3 regions of the Staphylococcus sp. GDH8C109P genome follow, and region 3 is predicted to be linked to each of the others. Evidence: riboswitches for the same ligand, from Rfam matches in the RefSeq annotation. Region 3 holds a riboswitch; each other region holds the start of a gene.
What was found. Region 3 has a riboswitch for thiamine pyrophosphate ahead of KA867_RS04550 (thiamine phosphate synthase). Riboswitches for the same ligand answer to the same signal wherever they lie in the genome.
Positions count from the first base shown of each region.

Region 1: another riboswitch for thiamine pyrophosphate. It lies ahead of KA867_RS09845 (3-oxoacyl-ACP reductase); the one in region 3 lies ahead of KA867_RS04550 (thiamine phosphate synthase).
Region 2: another riboswitch for thiamine pyrophosphate. It lies ahead of tenA (thiaminase II); the one in region 3 lies ahead of KA867_RS04550 (thiamine phosphate synthase).

Region 1 is NZ_JAESMX010000019.1:38,466-42,931, reverse strand. Features, by position in the region: gene KA867_RS09850 (LLM class flavin-dependent oxidoreductase) at 1-695, opposite strand, end outside; gene KA867_RS09845 (3-oxoacyl-ACP reductase) at 715-1,467, opposite strand; TPP riboswitch at 1,575-1,673, opposite strand; gene rpsP (30S ribosomal protein S16) at 1,877-2,143, shown strand; gene rimM (ribosome maturation factor RimM) at 2,545-3,051, shown strand; gene trmD (tRNA (guanosine(37)-N1)-methyltransferase TrmD) at 3,051-3,788, shown strand; gene rplS (50S ribosomal protein L19) at 3,892-4,242, shown strand; gene KA867_RS09820 (YfhO family protein) at 4,333-4,466, opposite strand, start outside.
Region 2 is NZ_JAESMX010000023.1:23,253-27,718, forward strand. Features, by position in the region: gene thiM (hydroxyethylthiazole kinase) at 1-234, opposite strand, end outside; gene thiD (bifunctional hydroxymethylpyrimidine kinase/phosphomethylpyrimidine kinase) at 227-1,048, opposite strand; gene tenA (thiaminase II) at 1,041-1,730, opposite strand; TPP riboswitch at 1,811-1,908, opposite strand; gene KA867_RS11950 (transglycosylase family protein) at 2,206-2,907, opposite strand; gene KA867_RS11955 (single-stranded DNA-binding protein) at 3,353-3,772, opposite strand; gene KA867_RS11960 (YwpF-like family protein) at 3,962-4,402, shown strand; gene fabZ (3-hydroxyacyl-ACP dehydratase FabZ) at 4,454-4,466, opposite strand, start outside.
Region 3 is NZ_JAESMX010000009.1:594,579-599,044, reverse strand. Features, by position in the region: gene KA867_RS04560 (AEC family transporter) at 1-322, shown strand, start outside; gene xylB (xylulokinase) at 649-2,136, shown strand; TPP riboswitch at 2,289-2,402, shown strand; gene KA867_RS04550 (thiamine phosphate synthase) at 2,477-3,064, shown strand; gene thiS (sulfur carrier protein ThiS) at 3,109-3,309, shown strand; gene KA867_RS04540 (thiazole synthase) at 3,311-4,078, shown strand; gene KA867_RS04535 (ThiF family adenylyltransferase) at 4,078-4,466, shown strand, end outside.

The sequences.
Region 1 (4,466 bases), on a different contig from region 3:
GCGTATTTAGTAGCTAATGCAATGCCAGGATCTGATGCACCTGCTTGCATAGCAACAGGTTTGCCTTGTAAGCTGCTTGGTGTTGTTAAAGGCCCTTGTACTTTGAAGTGTTCTCCTTCATGATTGATCGCATGGATATGATTCGCATTGATTAGAATATCATGCACCTTTTCATGTATAAAATCTTCTAAGCTCCAAGATGTTAATAATTGATTCATGACACATGCAAATTCATCTGCTTTTTTATAACGTTCTTGATGTGCAGGTAAATGAGACATGCTATGATTTGCAGCTTCTAAATCTGTCATAGACGTTACTAAATTCCAACCTGCACGTCCTTGACTCATATGATCAAGACTCAATAATTGTCTTGCAGCAGTAAAAGGATTCGAAAATGTACTTGAGATAGTCGCAACAAGGCCTATATTTTGTGTTACTTGTGCTATTGCTGCTAAATTCATTAATGGATCAAACCAAAAAGCTGGCATATCATTATCCGTTTTTGCAGGAAAAGATTGATTATCAGCAAAAAATATAGCATCCAGCAAGCCTTGTTCTGCTAGTCGAGCTAGCGATTGATAATAATCGATATCGCCGATTCGTTCAATACTAGAATCTTGCATACGCCATGCAGCTTGGTGATGGCCACAACCGTAAATTAATACACCTATATTGAGATGTTGATCGTGTGTCATAATTGATGCCCTCCATATTTTAATTCATTGTTAAGCCACCATCTACGGTAATATTTTGTCCGGTGATACCATTAGCCTGATCGGAAACTAAAAATGTCACCATGTTAGCTACATCTTGTGGTGTTGTAACTTTATGTAATGGCGTAGTTTGTTCGATTAAATCAAACACTTCATCCGTAGTGACAGCACTAGCGTCTGTAGTTTTTAATAAGCCACCAGAAACGACATTAGCTTTGATACCATATTGACCTAGTTCGGCAGCGATATTTCTAGTGAAACCGATTAAACTTGACTTAGCGGTAGTATATTCGTGATAGGGTACAACAGGATTTTGGTATAAATTCGTTCCGATAGATATAATGGTACCTGATTTGTGCTTAATAAATTGATCAATAACGCTTTGCGTTACATTAAAAGCACCTTTGAGTGTACCGTCAATTTGTTGTTGATAATCTGACCAGCTTAAGTCTTTAAATGATTTTTGACTAGAAGGATCAAATTTAAATCCTATAAGCGCATTATTCACAACAGCATCTATTTTTCCAAAATAATTAGTAGCTTCCGTGATTAATTGATCAACTTGTGTTCTGTCAGTGACATCAGCGCGGATCGCAATTGCACGCGCGTGACCAATTTCGTCCACAACTTTTTCTGCTAATGCTTTATTTTGAAAATAATTGATAATTACATTATGTCCTTGCTTAGCTAAAGTTTTTGCTATTGATGCACCTAATCCTCTACTGCTACCAGTTATAAGTATTGTTTTAGTCATCATTTCACTCCTAGAATTATTTATTAAATAAAAAAATACACAACCTCCGTGAGAGAAGTTGTGTACTAAAAATCTACAATCTATAAGTAAGATATTAAAATAGCTTTGTCATTTTTGTAACACTTCCCTCCGCTAGTACGGACTAGATCAGGTTCAAAGGGTTTGAGTAAACTCATCTCAGTTAAAAAACACCCCTAGTGCATTTCATATTTAATTTATTCTCAATTTATAGTGTTTAATGATTAATGTCAAGTTTACGTCGAAATCAGAAGCTATATTGATACAATTAATTGTTTAAGAGTAGAAATATAAAATGGTAAAGAAGAAACTCTTTACAAACTTCTAAATAACTGTTAATATTATTTCTTGTAGAAAATAAAAATTAGAACAATCAAAGGAGAGAATATAAATGGCAGTTAAATTACGTTTAACACGTTTAGGCTCAAAAAGAAATCCATTCTATCGTATCGTAGCAGCAGATGCTCGTGCGCCACGTGATGGTCGTAACATCGAACAAATCGGAACTTATAATCCAAATAATGTAAATGCTCCAGAAGTTAAAATTGATGAAGAGTTAGCATTAAAATGGTTAAAAAATGGTGCTAAACCAACAGATACTGTACACAATATCTTATCAAGAGAAGGTATCTTGAAAAAATTTGACGATCAAAAATAATTGTCATCATTTACACATATTAAATTTATAAAAGGAGAGGCGTAGAAATCTCAGTGATTTAAAATGATTTCATCGTCTCATCTCCGCATGGATGACTAAGGTAAAACGTTTACCATAGCACATGTCAATATAATGATAAGAGGCTGAGACAATACATTTGTCCCAGCCTTTTAAATTACCAAATGAGTGAAAACTTATATAAATGATCAGAAACATTTTAGCGCACGTTCACTAATTAATAAGATTGTTTAAAAAAGTAATTTAGAATAATCAATACAACATTTTACCACGTAACGTATAGTGAAGACTTATAATAATTAAAACAATTCATGTTATAATTAGTTTAATCAAAAATGTAAAAAACGAATTTCAATGATATATACATTATCGGAGGAGCTTAAATGAAAGTAGAAATAGGTAAAATTATCAACACACATGGTATAAAAGGCGAAATCAAAGTCCAATCTCACTCAGATTTTACAGATATTCGCTTTCAACCAGGTGAAATTGTGATGATAGAACGTCAAAATGAACCAACAATAGAATTGAAAGTTGCGACATATCGTATGCATAAAGGGTTGCACATGTTGACTTTTGAAGGAATCAATAATATTAATGATATTGAACATTTAAAAGGGGAGATACTTTTACAAGAACGCGACCATGAAGAAATTGAATTGGGTGAACATGAATATTATTACTCAGATATTATTGGTTGTACCGTATTCGATGAAAAAGAAACGCCTATTGGACGCGTGATAGAAATTTTTGAAACGGGTGCGAATGATGTATGGGTTGTCAAAGGTGATAAAGAATATCTTATACCATATATAGAAGATGTTGTTAAACATATAGATGTTGAAGGTAGACGTATTGATATTACGCCTATGGAAGGACTGTTGGAATAATGAAGATAGATTATTTAACTTTGTTCCCTCAAATGTTTGATGGCGTATTAAATCAATCGATTTTAAAAAGAGCACAAGATAAGGAAATGCTACAAGTCAATACTGTCGATTTTAGAAGTTTCGCTGAAAATAAACATAATCAAGTAGACGACTATCCATTTGGCGGTGGACAAGGTATGGTGCTCAAACCAGAACCTATATTTAATGCAATGAAGTGCATTGAAAAAACAGAAGATACACGAGTGATTTTAATGTGTCCACAAGGTCGGCCATTTAATCAGGAAATTGCACAGGAACTCAGTCATTCAGAACATTTGGTTTTTATTTGTGGACATTATGAGGGGTATGATGAACGAATTCGACAGCACCTAGTTACTGATGAAATTTCTATGGGAGATTATGTTTTAACAGGTGGAGAATTGCCTGCTATGGTAATGACTGATGCAATTGTAAGGTTAATACCAGGTGTTTTAGGCAATCGACAATCACATGAGGATGATTCCTTTCAAGATGGTTTGTTAGAATTTCCACAATATACAAGACCACGTTCATACCAAGATATGAACGTGCCAGATGTATTATTGTCAGGTAATCATGCGCATATTGATCAATGGCGTCATGAACAAAAACTGATACGTACGTGGGAAAAGCGTCCCGATTTATTAGAAAATTATCCACTTACGGATAAAGATAAAGATATTTTAGAAAGATATAAAAAGCAATTGAAAAATGAATGACAGTGTGCTAACATAATTTAAGTGTGCGACACACGAAAATCACTATGATCCGCTGCTATATATTTGTCTAGGCAAGAACATAGGTTGAAGGAGAGAAAAAATAATGAGTAATCACAAATTAATCGAAGCAGTAACACAATCACAATTACGCACAGATTTACCTTCATTCCGTCCAGGTGACACTTTAAGAGTTCACGTACGTATTATTGAAGGTACTCGCGAACGTATCCAAGTATTCGAAGGTGTTGTAATCAAACGTCGTGGTGGAGGTATTTCAGAAACTTTCACGGTACGTAAGATTTCTTCAGGTGTAGGTGTGGAACGTACATTCCCATTACACACTCCAAAAATCGAAAAAATCGAAGTTAAACGTCGCGGTAAAGTACGTCGTGCTAAATTATATTACTTACGTGAATTACGTGGTAAAGCTGCTAGAATTAAAGAAATTCGTTAATCAGCATAAAAGTCATAAAAAAGAAGCAGTTCCTATTAGGAACTGCTTCTTTTTTTGCTTTGCAAAAATTTGACGAAGATGATAATGAAATTATTTTGATTTTTTAGCATAAATCCATTTTGTATATATGAAACTTAAAACTACTCCAATAACACTAATTATAATCAACAACCATGTATAGGGTGGTGTATATTTAAGCGTAATTGTCTTTTGTCCTTTTTCTA
Region 2 (4,466 bases), on a different contig from region 3:
CGCTGTTTTTGCGATTTTTAAAATATCTTGTTCTCTTTCTTTTGTTAACGTACCAATATTTATTAACAATGCTTTTGCAGCTGTCAGCATATCATATGCTTCTTCAGGCGCCTCACTCATTGCTGGACTAGCACCAAGACTTAACAAACCATTCGCGGTAAAATTTTTCACTACATCATTCGTATAACATATTACAAGCGGTTGATCCGCCCTTAATTTTTCCAAATTATTCATCATCTAAACCAACTTCCTTCATATATGCAAAATGGTTTACTGGTCCTCTACCAAAACCAATTTCAGGTGTATGTTTAATACTAAGAGAAATAAATTTTTTTGCTTTTTGAACTGCATCAAACATAGATTTACCTTTTGCTAACTCTGCGGTAATAACGGCTGAAAAAGTACATCCTGTACCATGTGTATGTTTTGTATCGTATCTTGGTTCATCAAAAGTATATACATCATCTTGTGTAAATAAATAATCTATAGATTTATTTTCATCATTTGAATGTCCACCTTTTATAACTACACCTTTGCTACCAATTTCATTGATAAATATTTTGCCAGCTTGATAAATCGATTGTTGATCATTAATAGTAATGCCTGTAATTTCCTCAGCTTCTGGTAAATTAGGTGTCGCTATTGTAGCATGAGGCAATAAAATGTTTTGTAAGTTAGCTTTGGCATCATCATTCATTAGTGAATCACCACTTTTCGCTAACATAACCGGATCAATTACATAAGGAATATCATCGTATTTTTTTAAATATGTTTGAATAATCTCCATCATTTCTTTCGATGCAATCATACCCGTTTTCAAAGCATGTGGCAGTTCATCGGAAAATATACTTTCCATTTGCTCTGCTAACCATGTTGAATCTAGATTATGAATGTGTTGTACGCCTTTCGTATTTTGGGCCACAATACTAGTTATTGCAGCCATACCATATACGCCACATGCGTGAAATGATTTCAAATCTGCCATGACACCTGCGCCACCTGTAGGGTCTGTTCCTGCAATCGTTAATGCTATTTTAGGTTTATTCATTCGTTTGACCTCCATATAACCAATTTTCTTGTATATAAGCCATATTAAAGAAATTTCGTTCATGTATCGTACTTTGTAAGAAACAAGATTTTATTGCCCTTCTTTCTTCAATAGAAATATTTTGAGTTAACTGGTCCATTAAACCATCGAAAATATTTACCAATTCATCCATTTCTGTACTATAAAATTCAAACCATTTTGCTAAAATTGAATCTTTATTTAGTTCATTATCTTTCAAGGCTTCGTTAGCAATTACCTGATACACATACGGACATGGCGCCATTGCTGCAATTGTATATGCAGCATTTTCTTTTGAATAAGCATTGAAATACATATGTTTGATATAATGGTCTCCACTTGGTGGCCAAACTTTTTCTTGGACGATTTCATCATAGTTTTCTTGTACGTATGCCGCTAATATTTCATGTGCTTCTACTTCACCATCAACGATAAATTGGATTTGTTCTACTAAAAATTGGACTTCTTCCAATCTATTCATTTTTGGTATTAGCAATGCATATATATTTGCAAATTCCTTTAAATACGAAGCATCTGCTCTTAAATAAAATTTCAAAGCTTCGTTAGAAATCGTACCGTGTAACATTTCTTGAATAAATGAATCATTATAAATATCCTCAATAATTGGTTTTGATGCTTCTTTTAATTCCTGTGAAAATAGCAAATTTAGCCCTCCTAATTAAAAAAACTACATCCCCGTAAGAATGTAGTTTATTAATAAATATATTAGAGCAATTTCCCAAATATTAATGAACGCTACTTTCCTACGTTGGTCTTAACCAAATCAGGTTATAAGGGTCTGAATTTCTCATCTCAGCCATAAGGCTCCCCTAGTAGTTTTTATGTTGTATTTATATAAAACATATCAAAGTATACCACCTATTGCAATAAAATGGTTTATAGCAACTAAGACCAATTGATAAAAAAATTTAGCAAAAGAGAATTTATGGTGTGAATTTACTCCAAACAGTAATACAGAAATATGATTTAATTGCCACTTATGTACTTCCGATATTTGCAATAGAAAAAATGAGTTAAGCCCTAAGTTTACCTGAGCTATTTTCTATATAATAAAAAAGCTAAGACAATTAAATTGTCTTAGCTTTGTATAATAAAATAATTTGTTACATATTATTTTATTATGCAGTAACCCATTGTGAAGCGCCAACTTCGTCATATAATTTTTGAGCTGCAGCATCTTGAACTGATTCTGGTGCGTTAGCTGCTGGTTGACCTTGATATTCAGCTGGAGCTACTGAATCCCATGTACTTTGTAAGAATTGGAACTTACCTGAAGCACCTGATGATGGGTTTGTAGCATGAATATCGCCACCTGATTCACGTTGCGCGATTTGTTGTAAGTGTGCATTCACACCTGATGAACTATTTGAAGCTTCATTTGAACTTGATGATTGAGTTGAAGCTTTTGTAGTTGCTTCTTGTTGTGGTTGTTGTGTTTGTTCAGTTTGTGGAGCAGCTTGTTGAGCTGGTTGCTCAGTTTGTGCTTCTTGTGCTGGTTGTTCAGTTTGTGTTTGTTGAGGTTGTTCAACAGAAGTTGTTTGTTCTGATGAAACATCTTCACTAGAACCTCCACCAAAACTCCATGACCATGTTTGACCATCTGATTCAAAATTATAGTTTGTACCATTGAAATTAAAATTATAGTTATATGCACCCTCTTGTACAGGTGATGCATTTAATTGTTCTGGATTAGATTGTGCTAAGTTTGCTAATTCTGCTTTGTCTACACCTTGTTCAGCTGCGTCTGCTGAGTTTCCTGCTGCGAATCCTGTTACGCCTAAGCCTACTGCTAATGTTGAAGCTAATACTGTTTTTTTCATTTTTAAAAATTCCTCCTATAAGGTAAATAATTTTTTCGTTATGATTAATTTGCAAGTACAACTATAACATCTAAAAAACAGTAGCAGGTTACAGTCAAATAAAAAAGTACACCTTTTCTTTACACGGGGATTACATTTTCAAAATAGTACAAAAGCATAACTTTTCACTTCAAAAACTGCTATGAAAGTTTATACTAGTAATAATAAAAATTATGTTGTGTAATAATATTGTAATTTATCTGATTATTCTGTATTGTATTAGCCTGAATTTCAGCTTTTTTTAATACTGGATATGTTTTCGATAGAGTATGTATATTAGCTATTCCTATTGAATCATTCTTGAATAAATAGGAATAGCCTGATAGAAGTATAATTAAATAGTAGGATTAAATGTATATTAGATTTGATGGGTTAAATTAACGGGGAGTTGGGAATGCCTGAAACTTTATACAATTTCATAAATATCGTTTTCCTCTATATGAAATTTATTAATAAGTTCTTGATTTGGGACTATTGGAAGTGGATCAAAAAGTGCTTCATCTTCATTTTTAGAGCGTGGGGACATAAATTTAATAGTTTCAATAAAAACTTCTGATACAAAATGCATCTGTCCTTCTTTTTCAAATTTTCTCGATTGCATTTGTCCAGTTATACCAACTAATGAGCCTTGATTGATATATTTTTCGACATTATTAGCAATTTTTCCGAATGCCTTACAGAATAAATAATCACAAATAGTTTTTTGATTTTTATCTTTATAATTTCTTGAAACAGCTACGCAAAATGTAGCTAGTTTATTTCCCTCCTTCTCATAAATTTTAGGGTCTTTTGTTAGTCTCCCTACAATGACGATACTGTTAATCATATGTCACCTCCTTTATAAGCTAATCATAAAAAATTCATATGATTCCGTCAAAGCACATTTTTTAAAATTTAAAATAGTAATCGATTACTTATTTCTACTTTTTTCACCTTTCTCATAGAAAATTACGTTATAATAATAATATAAATGCATTTTTTGTAGAGTTTAAATTAATTAAATGGATGTGAGACGATGAAAACATTTAAAGCCGTTCGATTTCAAATCGTATCAGAGAATGGTGGCGTAACTGAGTACGAATTAGAAGATGGTGTCATTATTAATAAGGAAAACAGTGGCACTGGCTGGTTGCTTGAAATCGTCATTTCAGATTATCACTATGAAACTATGAAAGCATATATGGAAAATGAGACATTATTAGACATACGTGTCGTTATCACTAGACCTGCTAATGATCCAGCTTTGTTTGATGCAACCATTAAACATATCATTCAATTAGAAGATACAATTTCTGTTGTTTGTGAATGTCATATTTACACGTTGAGACAAGTTTACGCTGAAAGTTTATTAGAACAATTAATAGATGAAGGTTTAACTGGCGACGAATTGAAGAAATCATTTAATAGATTGATGCAATCTAAACCAAGACTTAAAGACGAAAAAATTGATAAATAAAAAATAGTGTCACAGTCTGTTGAAAACAGACTGTGACACTATTTTTATTTACTATTTATCTTGC
Region 3 (4,466 bases):
AATTGCTTTAATTATGTTAGGCGCACAAATTGCCAATATAAACTTTACTTTCAAGTGGTCATTATCATATATTTTTATATTTGTACGCTTAGTGATTGGACCCGTCATCGCATTAATAATTATAAAAATCATGGGTATCGAAGGCGTGATTGCGCAAACATTGTTTATTGCCTCAGCAATGCCGACGTCAGTAAATAGTTCTGTGATTGCTCAGGAGTATGACAATCACCCAGAACTTGCAGCGGAACTTGTCTTTTTATCTACTTTATTAAGCTCAATTACTGTGGTGGTTGTTATTTACGCGTCTAAATTACTATTTTAGATACTTAAAAGGTTACATGCATTATCATTACTTATACTTTTATGCACTGAGAAAAAATGATATCTCGGTGCATTTTGTTTTAAATTTAATAAGTTTGTATGAACTCTAATGTATTTTAAAACATTGAAAACAGTATCATTGCATTTCTTAATATAAAAGGGTGAATCATTCATTGTTGTTGCTTGTTTGATGTATAAAAATTAAATTGAAAATATTTTCTTTATAAAGATAATTTTTATTTTCAAATATATTGTGCTATAAATATAACGTGAATGACATTGAAGATAAATAGTTTAAAAATAACTATAAATTAAAGGATGGTATATGTGAAAGAGATTGTATTAGGCATAGATATCGGTACAAGTTCTGTGAAAGCCATTGCTATTAATAAAAAAGGTGACGTTTTAGATGGTACTAGTGAACCTATCCATGTTATTAATCAACAAACAGGTTTTAGTGAACAAAATCCAGAAGACTGGTTTGAAGCCTCTAAAGATTGTATAAAGTACTTATTGAATTCAGAACAGTTAGCAGATATGAAGGTTAAAGGTATATCATTTTCTGGCCAAATGCATAGTTTAGTGTTGCTTGACCATCAATTTCAACCACTTAGAAATGCCATTTTATGGAATGATACAAGATCCACTTTTCAGTGTGAACAAATAAAACAACAATTTGGTGAATATGTCATGGATAATCCTGTTTTAGAAGGTTTTACATTAACGAAGTTGTTATGGGTTAAAGAAAATGAACCATTGATTTGGTCTGAAGCAAATGTATTTTTACTGCCTAAAGATTATGTGAGATTTAAATTCACAGATACGATAAATATGGAATATTCTGATGGATCAAGCACATTGTTAATGGATATAGCACATAAGTGTTGGAATAAAAATATTTGTGAATATTATGGTGTATACCAACTTTGTCCAAATTTAATTGAATCACAAGATTTTGTAGGGTACCTTAATAATTCAGTTGCAGATGAATTAGGTTTAGATAAAGATGTCGCAGTATATGCTGGAGGTGGTGACAATGCCTGTGGTGCATTAGGCGCAGGTGTTATTAGTGAGGGCGATACACTATGTAGTATTGGTACTTCTGGTGTTATATTAGCGTGTGATTCTGAGAATACAGGGACTTATGGTCACAATATACATCATTTTAATCATGTGCTCCCTCAAAAATCTTATGCAATGGGTGTTATATTAGCTGCAGGCGATAGTTTAAAATGGTTTCAAAAAAACATTATGCCAAGTTTAACTTATAGTCAAATTTTGGATGAAGCTAAACAATCTTCTCTGGGGAGTAATGGTTTAATATATGCGCCATATTTATCAGGAGAACGTACACCCCATGGTGATAGTCACATTAGAGGAAGTTTTATTGGGTTAAGTCATATGCATACTAATAAAGATATGGCTCGTGCTGTGATTGAAGGCATCACTTTTGCATTATATGAATCTTTCTATTATTTACGTGAAAACGATAAAAAAATTAAAGAAATAATTTCTATTGGTGGAGGAGCTAAAAGTGATTTTTGGCTTCAGTTACAAGCAGATATCTTTAACGCAAAAGTATATAAATTAAAACATGAAGAAGGACCGAGTATGGGTGCAGCGATGATAGCAGCAAAAGGTGTAGGGTGGTTTAATGATGTCGCTGAAATGGTTCAACAATTTATTCAATACGATAAAGTATTTGAACCCAGTTTAGAACATCATAAGCAATATATGAAATATTTTGCAATATACAAAAAAACTTACGATGAGACTAAAGAAATAACAAAGGAATTATTAAAAATATCTCACTAAAGTTATGATATAGTAGCAATCATGCATGATTTGTACATGATATTTCCTAGAAAATAATAAGCTAAAAATATATAAGGTTGAAATAATACAGTTTTTACGTTAAGTTAAACATGAATTAAATGTAAAATTCACATTAATTAAATAGAGCTAAGTTTAACCACTGGAAGTGCCTTTATGTTAAAAAGGCTGAGACTAGCGTGAGACGCTAGAATTCCTTGAACCTGATCCAGTTTGTACTGGCGTAGGAAAAGTGGCGTTATAAACCATATTTGTCCGTTCACATTAACGTTATTTTTCCTATTTGGAAAAATAACGTTTTTTTATTTTAGGAGTGATTATTATGATTATTGCGATTACCAGTTATCATAAATTAACCAAGCAAGGTTGCATTAATTATTGCGAAATTGAACCTTATATAGATTACCTAATCGTCAGATCACCGATGTGTACTTCTGAGACGATAGAATGGATAAATCAACTAAAGCAACAGCATTTTCCGAAAGATAAAATTATTATTCACAGTGATTATCATGTTCTCCAATCTTGCGACTTATCACGTATACATTTTAGAGAAAGTGATGAACAAATTCATGCTTTGAAATCATATTGTTCAGACATAAAAATAAGTATGTCTACACACAGTCGCCAGGCGATTCAATATGCAGAAGAATTAAATTTAGATTTTGTACTTTATGGGCACGTATTTGAAACCAAGTCTAAAAAAGGGTTAGCACCTAAATCGTTAACTGAAATCAATGAGGCATTGAAAACTGATATTCCTGTAGTCGCATTAGGCGGCATTAATTTAAAAACGATGTCTCATTTACCTAAGGGGTTTCAAGGTATCGCAGGTATTTCAATATTTAATCACTCAATAAAAACAGTACAAGCCTTACACAAAGCATGGTTAAATTATGAAGCAACATAGTTTAATCATTTACTTATCAATAAGTGAGAAAGGAATGAATCATGATGCATTGCGTTATTAATGGTGATAATTTCACATTTGAAAATCCTTTGAATATACAAGAAATATTGCAGACACTCGGTTTAGACGAAAAGAGAGTAATTGTTGAACATAATAAAAAATTAATTAAACAAAACCAATTTCAAGATTATATCGTTAATGATAAAGATTGTTTAGAATTATTAGAATTTGTAGGAGGCGGATAAAATGTTTAAAATAGGAAAATTTGAATTCAATTCAAGATTGTTATTAGGTACAGGTAAATTTGAAACAGAAGCCATTCAAAAGGAAGCTATAGATGCATCTGAAACAGAGGTTTTAACTTTTGCAGTGCGTCGAATGAACTTATATGATGAGAAATTACCTAATCCTTTAGCAAAAGTTGACTTATCAAACTTTGTTACTTTTCCTAATACTGCTGGTGCAACATCAGCGGAGGAAGCAATAAGAATTGCAGAAATTGCTAATCACGCCAATCTTTGTGACATGATTAAAGTTGAAGTGATAGGTGACCAGGAAACCTTACTACCCGATCCTTTAGAAACATATGAGGCATGCAAAGTTTTACTCGAAAAAGGTTATACAGTGTGTCCTTATATTTCAAATGATGTTGTACTTGCTAAACGTCTAGAAGAATTAGGTGTGCATGCAATTATGCCGCTAGCTTCACCTATTGGTACTGGAAGAGGAATAAATAATCCTTTAAATCTACGTTATATTATTGAACGCGCTAAGGTACCTGTAATAGTTGATGCAGGTGTAGGATCACCAAAAGATGCATGTCATGCTATGGAATTAGGTGCCGATGCCATTCTATTAAACACAGCAGTTTCTAGTGCGAAAGATCCAGGGAAAATGGCCGAAGCTATGAAATTGGGCATTCAAGCAGGTAGAATGAGTTATCAAGCAGGAAGAATACCAGTTAAGTATACAGCTCAAGCTTCAAGTCCAACAGAAGGAATCGGATTTTTATGATGGAAAGGTATTCCCGTCAAATACGTTATAAGAACTTTGGAAGAAATGGTCAGCGTAAATTGGAACAAACACACGTGATGATTGTAGGAGCTGGAGCATTAGGAAGTCATTGTGCAGAAATATTGTCACGTATGGGAGTTGGCGAACTTACAATAATTGATATGGATATTGTAGAATTATCAAATTTACATAGGCAAGCCACTTATACTGAAAATGATGCACAAATGATGGTACCTAAAGTAGAAGCATTAAAAAAACATTTATTAGATATAAATTCTAATATTAAAATCAACGCATTATACCAAGAAATAACTTGCACCAACATTGAACACATTTTGAGAAAATCTAATCCTGCTATCGTCATGGATGGCATGGATCATTTTAAAAT